DNA from 3 places in the Achromobacter pulmonis genome. Region 1 is predicted to be linked to each of the others. Evidence: predicted binding sites of a transcription regulator. Region 1 holds the regulator's gene; each other region holds the start of a gene.
What was found. The regulator HrcA, encoded in region 1, represses chaperone genes, less so after heat shock. The targets are predictions, from matches to a motif close to TTAGCACTCNNNNNNNNNGAGTGCTAA.
Positions count from the first base shown of each region.

Region 2: rpoH (RNA polymerase sigma factor RpoH) is a predicted target of HrcA. The motif match lies at 1,242-1,268, and genes of this name have one in related genera.
Region 3: groES (co-chaperone GroES) is a predicted target of HrcA. The motif match lies at 1,322-1,348, and genes of this name have one in related genera.

Region 1 is NZ_JAIFOT010000001.1:628,147-631,425, reverse strand. Features, by position in the region: gene recN (DNA repair protein RecN) at 1-362, opposite strand, end outside; gene K2W61_RS02880 (NAD kinase) at 376-1,275, opposite strand; gene hrcA (heat-inducible transcriptional repressor HrcA) at 1,404-2,408, shown strand; gene hemH (ferrochelatase) at 2,454-3,279, shown strand, end outside.
Region 2 is NZ_JAIFOT010000001.1:1,608,844-1,612,122, forward strand. Features, by position in the region: gene rpoH (RNA polymerase sigma factor RpoH) at 311-1,195, opposite strand; gene K2W61_RS07415 (hypothetical protein) at 1,366-2,055, opposite strand; gene fghA (S-formylglutathione hydrolase) at 2,152-3,015, opposite strand; gene K2W61_RS07425 (hypothetical protein) at 3,251-3,279, shown strand, end outside.
Region 3 is NZ_JAIFOT010000001.1:2,672,417-2,675,695, reverse strand. Features, by position in the region: gene K2W61_RS12265 (LysR substrate-binding domain-containing protein) at 35-940, shown strand; gene groES (co-chaperone GroES) at 1,406-1,693, shown strand; gene groL (chaperonin GroEL) at 1,731-3,279, shown strand, end outside.

The DNA of each region.
Region 1 (3,279 bases):
CTGTCGCCGAGTTCGCGCAATTGCGTGACGGTGGCGGGCGTGCCGTTGATGTAGGCGCGGCTGCGGCCCTGCGCGTCGATCACGCGGCGCAGCGCCAGTTCTTCGTCGGCGTCGAATTCGCGTTCGGCCAGCCAGGCGCGCAGGGCCGGCGGGGTGTCGAAGACGGCGGTGATGTCGGCGCGCGCGGCGCCTTCGCGCAGCACGCTGACGTCGCCGCGTTCGCCCAGCGCCAGGGCGAGCGCGTCGATGAGGATGGATTTACCCGCCCCGGTCTCGCCGGAGAAGACGGTGAAGCCGGGGCCGAAATGGATTTCGGTCTGCTCGACGATGACGAAGTCGCGGATGTGCAGGGTGCGCAGCATGGCGGGGCGCTTACTACTCTACGTTGTCGGTGGCCTGCGGCATCAGGTTCCAATGCAGCTTGCGGCGCAGGGTGGAAAAGAAGCTGTAGCCTTCCGGGTGCACGAATCGGATGGTGTACGGCGCGCGTTGCACCACGATGCGGTCGCCGGGCTGCAGGTCGGACCAGGTCTGCATGTCGAAATGCACGCTGGCGCCGACCTCGACGCGGCCCATGGCGGTGAGCGTCATGTTCAGCACGCCGGTGTCGGGAATGACGATGGGGCGGTTGGACAGGGTCTGGGGCGCCACCGGCACCAGCACCATGGCGTTCATGCCGGGGTGCAGGATCGGACCGTTGGCCGACAGCGCGTAGGCGGTCGAGCCCGTGGGGGTGGCGATGATCAGGCCGTCGGCGCGCTGGGTGTACATGAAGGCGCCGTCGAGTTCGACCCGCACTTCGATCATGCCGCCGCGCCCGGCGCGGTTGAGCACCACATCGTTCAGCGCCGAGGCCGCGTACATCTGCTGATCGCCGCGCCAGGCGCTGCCTTCCAGCAGCATGCGTTCCTCGATCTGGAAGTTGCCTTCCAGTACGCGCGTCAGGGCGCCGTGCGCGTCCTGCACCGGGATGTCGGTAATGAAGCCCAGATGGCCGTGGTTGATGCCGACCACCGGCACGCCGTAGGGGGCGAGATGGCGGGCGGCGCCCAGCACCGTGCCGTCACCGCCCATGACCACCGCCAGCGAGGCATCCTTGCCGATCTGCTCGTAGGTGGCGACCGGATATTCCGTGAGGCCGGTATTGCGGGCCGTGTCGGCGTCGACCAGCACCTGCCGCCCGGCCTGCGTGAGCGCGTGCGCAAGCGCCCTCAACGGAGTGGCCAGGCCGGCGTCCTGGTATCTGCCGATCAGCGCGACGATAGGAAAGTGCATGGTGGCGAGGCGAATCAAAAAACGGAATCGGCCCGGAATCGGGCCCGTTGGCCGATTATATGGGGCCGCATATCGGCTTGCGGGACAAAAATCGCCTTAATTGGAAAAGATTCCCTAAAATACGGGGTATGGATGACCGCGCACGCGCTTTACTGAAGGCGTTGATAGAACGCTACATCGCCGATGGGCAACCAGTCGGCTCGCGGACGCTATCGAAAGTCTTCGATCTGTCGCCCGCCACTATCCGCAATGTCATGGCGGACCTGGAGGAATTGGGGCTGATCCACAGTCCGCACACTTCGGCGGGGCGTATTCCGACGCCGCGCGGCTATCGCATGTTCGTCGATTCCCTGCTGGCGGTGCAGTCCTATCAGCTTGAACCGCATAACATGGGCGACATGCTGGCGGCGGCCGAGCCCACCCGCGCGGTCAATGCGGCGGCGGCGCTGCTGTCGAACCTGACGCAGTTCGCCGGCGTGGTGCTGACGCCCAAGCGCGCCCAGGTGTTTCGCCAGATCGAATTCATCCGCCTGTCCGACAAGCGGGTGTTGCTGATCATCGTCACCCCCGACGGCGACGTGCAGAACCGCATCCTGTTCGTGCAGCGCGACTATGCCGAGGCCGAGCTGCTGGAGGCCGGCAACTTCTTCAACGTGCATTTCGCCGGCAAGTCCTTCGACGCGGTGCGGCGCACCCTGTCCACCGAACTGGCCCAGTTGCGCGAGGACATCTCGCGCCTGATGCAGGCGGCGGTCGAGGCCAGCGCCGAGGCGGCCGAGGACGGCGACGCCGTGGTCATTTCGGGCGAGCGCAAGCTGCTCGACGTCACCGACATCGCCTCCGACATGGACCGGCTGCGCAAGATGTTCTCGCTGTTCGAAAAGAAGACCGATCTGCTGCAGTTGCTCGACGTGTCCAGCCGCGCCCAGGGCGTGCAGATCTATATCGGCGGCGATTCCCAGCTGGTGCCGATGGAAGAAGTCTCGGTGATCACCGCGCCCTATGGCGTGGACGGCAAGGTGGTCGGCACGCTTGGCGTGATCGGTCCGACCCGCATGGCCTACGAGCGCGTCATTCCTATCGTGGACATCACGGCACGGCTGCTGTCCAACGCCCTCAGTCACAACCAGTAGTTCCATTCGAACCGACATCCTCCTGGCGGAGGAAGGGGAGTTTTTGTGTTTCTTCGCCTGTTCAAGTATCTCTGGCCTGAACGCTACCTGCCCGAAACCGAGCAGGACGACCCCTTCAACGAAGACCCGCCGCCGCGCGCGGCGGCCAAGGTCGGCGTGCTGCTGGTGAACCTGGGTACCCCGGATACCCCGACCAAGCGCGATATCCGCAAGTACCTCGGCGAATTCCTCTCGGACCCGCGTGTGATCGAGATCCCGCGCTATCTCTGGAAGCCGATCCTGCACGGCCTGGTGTTGACCCTGCGCCCCAAGAAGTTGGCGCCGCGCTATGCCGGCATCTGGCTCGAAGGCGGCTCGCCGCTGATGGTCTACAGCCAGCGCCAGGCCGAGGGCGTGCGGGCCACGCTGGCTGCCGCCGGGGTCGAGGCGGTGGTGGAGTTGGGTATGCGCTACGGCAACCCGTCGATTCCCGATGCCATCTCGCGCCTGCGGGCGCAGGGGTGCGAACGCATCCTGACCGTGCCGCTGTATCCGCAATATGCCGCCAGCACCACCGCCACCGTGGTCGATGCCGTGACGCATCACGCCGGCCGGCTGCGCGACCAGCCGGAAATGCGCTTCACCAAGCGTTTCCATGAGGAACCGGCCTACCTCGATCCGCTGGCCGCCCGTATCGAGGCCTATTGGCGTGAACATGGCAAGCCGCAGCGATTGGTGATGAGTTTCCACGGCCTGCCGCGCTATTCCATCGAACTGGGCGACCCGTATTACCGCGATTGCATGGAGACCGCGCGGCTGCTGTCGCAACGCCTGTCGCTGCCGCGCGAGCAGATCGAAGTGACCTTCCAGAGTCGTTTCGGTACCGCCCGCT
Region 2 (3,279 bases), 980 kb from region 1:
CGCGCGCGCATAAAAAACGGGGCACCATATGCGTGGTGCCCCGCAAGCATCCGTCTCATAGGGGAGGGGAAAGAGGAGAAGCCGAGACGGATGACAAGACTGCCAACCAAAGTTCGCGGTCTACGTGAAGTTAGGCGGCGCGTGCTCCATTAAGTTTCTGAAAACGCGCGTTAATTCGGGGTGAATTTGTATCAATTTATTGGCTTGACGCTACAACGGCCCCGGCGGCGCCCGTCCCCGGCGCCACGCCTGTGTCACCGCAAAAGAAAAGGGCCGCGATCGCGGCCCTTGGCATGCTTGCAGCGAGGAATCAGGCAGCCAGGCTGCCACGCATCTTCTTCAACGCGGCGGCTTCGATCTGGCGGATACGCTCGGCCGACACGCCGAATTCCTGTGCCAGCTCATGCAGCGTGGCGCCACCGTCATCCTGCAGCCAACGGGCTTCGACGATGCGGCGCGAACGCGGGTCCAGCGCTTCCAGCGCGCTCGACAGCCCCGCGCTCTGCAACTGGTCGCGCGCGGCGCGTTCCAGCACGCGGGTCGGTTCCTGGCGGCCGTCGTCGGACAGGTAGGCGATGGGCGCGAAGCTGTCGTCATCGTCGTCCTGGTTTTCGAGCGACATGTCGCGGCCGGACATGCGCACTTCCATTTCGCTGACGTCTTCGCGGCGCACGTTGAGTTCGCGCGCGATGTGATCGACCTGGTCCGGATCCAGCGTCTGGCCGTCCGGGCGCATGCGGCGCAGATTGAAGAACAGCTTGCGCTGGGCCTTGGTGGTCGCCACCTTGACCAGGCGCCAGTTGCGGATGATGTATTCGTGGATTTCGGCCTTGATCCAGTGCACGGCGAACGACACCAGGCGCACGCCGCGCTCGGGATCGAAGCGCTTGACGGCCTTCATGAGGCCGACATTGCCTTCCTGGATCAGGTCGGCATGGGGCAATCCGTAGCCCAGGTACTGGCGCGCCACCGACACCACCAGGCGCAGGTGCGACAGCACCAGCTCGCGCGCCGCGCCCAGGTCTTCGCTGTCGCGCAGGCGGCGACCGAGTTCGGTTTCACGTTCGGCCGACAACACCGGCAGGCGGTTCACGGCCGAGATGTAGGCATCAATGGTGCCAAGTGCGCCCGGATTGGCGATGGCCAACGCCAGGGCGTTGCCGGAAGTGGCCAACGAGGTACTGGGTTGCTTCATTGCGGCGGTCTCCGGAAAGCGAAGGGGTAAAGACATGGATTCGATGTTAGCACTCTAGCAAAGGGAGTGCTAATTCGACTATTGCGGCGCGTCAAAGTTTCGTTTTTCCGGTATGTCCCTATTTTAAATCCACACCGGTTGCCGGACCTGCGCCGGCCGGGAGCTTGCGCCTACCAGCCCAGCCGTTTCAGGCCGGCCGCGGTGGCCTCGCCGTCCGGACGCACGAACAACGCGCCACGGGGATCCATATAGACCTGGTACTTCGCGCCGTCGAACAGCGGCATATAGGCCGCGCTGCCAAATTGGACATCGACGAACGGGAACCAGTTCGGAAAGCGCTGCTTGAGCGAACCCAGGTCCGGCGCCGGCCAGTCATCCAGCGCATGGACGGATCGGGTGGCCGATGCCTCGCGCGCGGCGTCGCTGTAGCGGCCCGACAGGCGTTCCAGGCGGTACAGCGGCGGCGCGCCGGCCATCAGGGCCGGCAGACGCCAACGCACCACCCGCGCATCGATCTGCCACTGGTCGCCGTAGAGCACGTACGGCTTGTCGCCCACGCCTGACGCGCTGGCATTGACCAGGAACTGACCCTCAGCCTGCTGGCGCACCTCGATGCGGGCCACGGGTTCGTCGGCGGTCAGGCGGAAGAACTGCACCAGCGACAACGCCAGCAACCCCGACACCCCGCCCAGTAGCAGCAGCATCAGGCCGAACAGGCGCCGCACCGGGCGGAACTGGAAGGTACGCCGGCCGCGCTCGTCACGCGGGCCGCCGCGGCCCAACAGCATCGCCAGGCCCGGCAGGAATACGACCACCGCGGCCAGCAAGATCCAGACGAAGGGAGCGATTCCGTTGATCAAATCAGGCGATCCTATGCGGGGAACGCCGTGGTCGGGCCCCGGACGCCAGGCGTCGCGGGCCTGCCACGGCAGGCCGCCCAGTATAGAAGCGAGGCATCAGCCCGCCGGTTTTCCAAGCCGCTCGACGTGAAACCGGATGTGATCCTCGATGAAGGTCGAGATGAAGTAATAGCCATGGTCGTAACCTTCCTGGCGGCGCAGCGCCAGCGGCTGGCCGGCGGCGGCGCAGGCCGCCTCGAATACCTCGGGATACAACTGCTCGGCCAGGAACTGGTCGGCCGTGCCCTGGTCGACCAGGATGCCCGCGGGAAACGGCTGGCGCAGGCCGCGCATCAGCGCCGACGCATCATAGGCGGCCCAATCGTCGGGCTTGTCACCTAGGTAGGCGCCGAATGCCTTCTTGCCCCAGGGGCATTGGCTGGGCGCGGCGATCGGCGCGAAGGCCGAGACCGACCGGAACTTGCCCGGGTTGCGCAACGCCAGCACCAGGGCGCCATGACCGCCCATCGAATGCCCGAAGATGCCGACCCGCGCCGCATCGCCGGGCAGGACGCCAGTGACGATGGCATGCAGTTCACGCGTCACGTAGCTGTCCATGCGGTAATGATCGCGCCAGGGGCCGGTGGTGGCATCCAGGTAGAAGCCGGCGCCGGTGCCAAGATCCCAGCTTTCATCCTCGCCGGGCACGTTGGCGCCGCGGGGGCTGGTGTCGGGCGCCACCAGCATGACACCGAGCTCGGCCGCCAGGCGCTGGGCGCCAGCCTTGATCATGAAGGTTTCCTCGGTGCAGGTCAGGCCGGCCAGATAGAACAGTACCGGCACCGGCCCCTGCTCGGCCTGGGGCGGCACGAACACCGAGAACCGCATCGGCAGGCCGATCTCGGCCGAGTCGTGGCGGTAATAGCGCTGCGAGCCGCCGAAACAACGATGCTGGGAAATGAGTTCCAGGGCGGCGGGCATGGCAGGGGTCTCCGGGTCTGAAATAGGAAGAAAAATTCGGGCGGGATTAGGGTATATCCACGGTACGACGATCCGTCGCCGAATGTTAACCTGCCCGAAACGGAGTCCTTCCCACAAAAAGTATCGATTCCGTGCCCATATTGTGCTTACGGGGCTTGACCAGCGTCCACCGTGGCACTATTTATATACGTGAGAGAAGACAACCCGTTCTTCTGGAAGCGCAAGCCCTGACACTATGGCCCGTCTGCCCCGTCTGTACGCCCC
Region 3 (3,279 bases), 2.0 Mb from region 1:
AAGCTGGATCACCAGCTTCAGAACGGGAGCGCTCATGCGAAGGAAGATCCCCAGCAGCACGGCACTGACCGCATTTGAAGCCGCCGCCCGCCACGGCAGCTTCGCGCGCGCGGCAGAGGAACTGTCTCTGACTGAAGGAGCCATCAGTCGCCAGATTGGCAGGCTGGAAGCCTTCCTCGGGGTCACGCTGTTCGAGCGGGTCGGCAATCGTGTGCGCCTCCTGCCCAACGGAGAGCGTTACGCGGCCCAAGTCCGCGAATCGCTTGACCGCCTGGATCGGGACAGCCAGTACTTGATGGGGCAGCCGAGCGATGGCGCGAGCCTGGACATTGCCACCATCCCCACGTTCGCGATGCGATGGCTCATTCCTCGCTTGTCAAGATTCCAACAGAAACATCCGAACATCACTGTGCATCTTGCCGAGCGCATGGACCCCTTCGTCCTAGCCGGGAGCGGATTCGATGCCGCCATCCATTTCGAGCATCCCGCGTGGGCGGGTATGCATCTGCATCACCTGCTCGAAGAGGTGCTGGTGCCCGTGTGCAGTCCGGCGCTCCTCGAGGACGCCGGTGCAAACACGTCACTGGATGCACTGCCACGCCTTCACAGGCGGCAAAATCCGGACGCCTGGCAGCTCTATGCCCAAGAGTCCGGCTTCGTGCTGACGAACTCTGCGGTCGGTGCCCGTTACGATCTCCATTCCATGCTGATTGAGGCAGCGCTAGCCGGCTTGGGCGTGGCATTGGTGCCGCGCCTTTACATCGGGACAGAGCTTGAACAAGGCCGTTTGGTAACGCCCTGGCCGGACGGTAAAGGGGTCTCCAAGAACTTCTGCCTCGTTCTTCCCGAGCCAATCGAATTGAGTGCAGGGCCGCTTCAGGCATTTGCGACATGGATTCTCGAAGAAGCCCGAGGCGTAGCTCTTCAGGGCCGCACCTGATTCAGCGCGCCTCGGCCAAACGGGTCGGCTTCGGTTTAAGGGCTGCTTCGGGTCGAAAGCGGAAGTTCTCTGAAAGCGGGTTGAGCCTATCGCTCACCCGTGACGACCCAGTGCCAAGAAATTCTCAAAAAAAAACGGACTCGGGGCTAAGTACCTTAGGGGCTGAAATCGACCCAAGTGCCAGATCTGCTTTGGGCCGACACATTTTGGTTAATCTCAATCGGCATGACGCAACTGCCAAGTTGAGTGGCGTTCGACGTCCATGAACCAAATCTCAAGTTCGATGAAATTCGACAAAACAGGGACGCACTTCCCCGACACCTCGCCCAAATGTAACAGCGTGCCCCTCCCCCCTTGAACCCCGCGACATCATCCCTATAATTAGCACTCGACTCCGGTGAGTGCTAACAATCCTCCCGGGCCCAACCGATCATTCACTTTCTTCTTTAGTAACAGGAGTTCCTCATGGCCTTGCGTCCCCTGGGCGATCGCGTGATCGTCAAACGCCTCGAAAACGAGCGCAAGACTGCGTCGGGCATCGTCATCCCCGACAGCGCCGCTGAAAAGCCTGATCAAGGTGAAGTCGTGGCCGTCGGCCCCGGCAAGAAGACCGAAGACGGCAAGATCCTGCCGGTCGACCTGAAGGCTGGCGACAAGGTTCTGTTCGGCAAGTACGCCGGCCAGGCCGTCAAGGTCGATGGCGAAGAGCTGCTCGTCATCCGCGAGGACGAAATCCTCGCCGTGGTGCTGTAAACCCTGCCTCAAACGAATTTTCGAAGGAAGCTAACAAATGGCTGCCAAGCAAGTACTGTTCGGTGACGACGCCCGCGTGCGCATCGTCCGTGGCGTGAATGTCCTCGCCAACGCCGTCAAGACCACCCTGGGCCCCAAGGGTCGCAACGTCGTGCTGGAGCGCTCGTTCGGCGCCCCGACCGTGACCAAGGACGGCGTCTCCGTCGCCAAGGAAATCGAACTGAAGGACAAGTTCGAGAACATCGGTGCCCAACTGGTCAAGGACGTTGCCTCCAAGACCTCCGACAACGCCGGTGACGGCACCACCACCGCCACCGTGCTGGCCCAGGCCATCGTTCAGGAAGGCCTGAAGTACGTTGCCGCCGGTTTCAACCCGATCGACCTGAAGCGCGGCATCGACAAGGCCGTCGCCGCCGCCGTCGCCGAACTGAAGAAGCAATCCAAGCCGGTCACGACCAGCAAGGAAATCGCCCAGGTCGGCTCGATCTCGGCCAACAGCGATTCCTCGATCGGCCAGATCATCGCTGACGCGATGGACAAGGTCGGCAAGGAAGGCGTCATCACCGTCGAAGACGGCAAGTCGCTGGAAAACGAGCTGGACGTCGTCGAAGGCATGCAATTCGACCGCGGCTACCTGTCGCCCTACTTCATCAACAGCCCGGAAAAGCAAGTCGCCGCGCTGGAAGACCCGTTCGTCCTGATCTTCGACAAGAAGATCAGCAACATCCGTGACCTGCTGCCGGTGCTGGAACAAGTCGCCAAGTCGAGCCGTCCGCTGCTGATCATCGCCGAAGACGTCGAGGGCGAAGCCCTGGCGACCCTGGTGGTCAACAACATCCGTGGCATCCTGAAGACCACCGCCGTCAAGGCCCCGGGCTTCGGCGACCGCCGCAAGGCCATGCTGGAAGACATCGCCATCCTGACGGGCGGCACGGTGATCTCCGAAGAAACCGGCATGTCGCTGGAAAAGGCCACGCTGGCCGAACTCGGCCAGGCCAAGCGCATCGAAGTGGGCAAGGAAAACACCACGATCATCGACGGCGCTGGCGACAGCAAGTCGATCGAAGCGCGCGTCAAGCAGATCCGCGTCCAGATCGAGGAAGCCACCTCCGACTACGACCGTGAAAAGCTGCAGGAACGCGTGGCCAAGCTGGCCGGCGGCGTTGCCGTGATTCGCGTCGGTGCTGCCACCGAAGTCGAAATGAAGGAAAAGAAGGCTCGCGTCGAAGACGCCCTGCACGCCACGCGCGCTGCGGTGGAAGAAGGCGTTGTGGCCGGCGGCGGCGTGGCCCTGCTGCGTGCCAAGCAAGCCATCACCGACCTGAAGGGCGACACGCCTGACCAGAACGCCGGCATCAAGCTGATCCTGCGTGCCGTCGAAGAGCCGCTGCGCACCATCGTCACCAACGCCGGCGAAGAAGCCAGCGTCGTGGTCAACACCGTGCTGCAAGGCAAGGGCAACTACGGCTACAACGCCGCGACCGGCGAGTACACCGACCTGGTCGAGCAAGGCGTGCTGGATCCCACCAAGGTGACCCGCACCGCCCTGCAAAACGCCGCCTCGGTCGCCAGCCTGCTGCTGACCG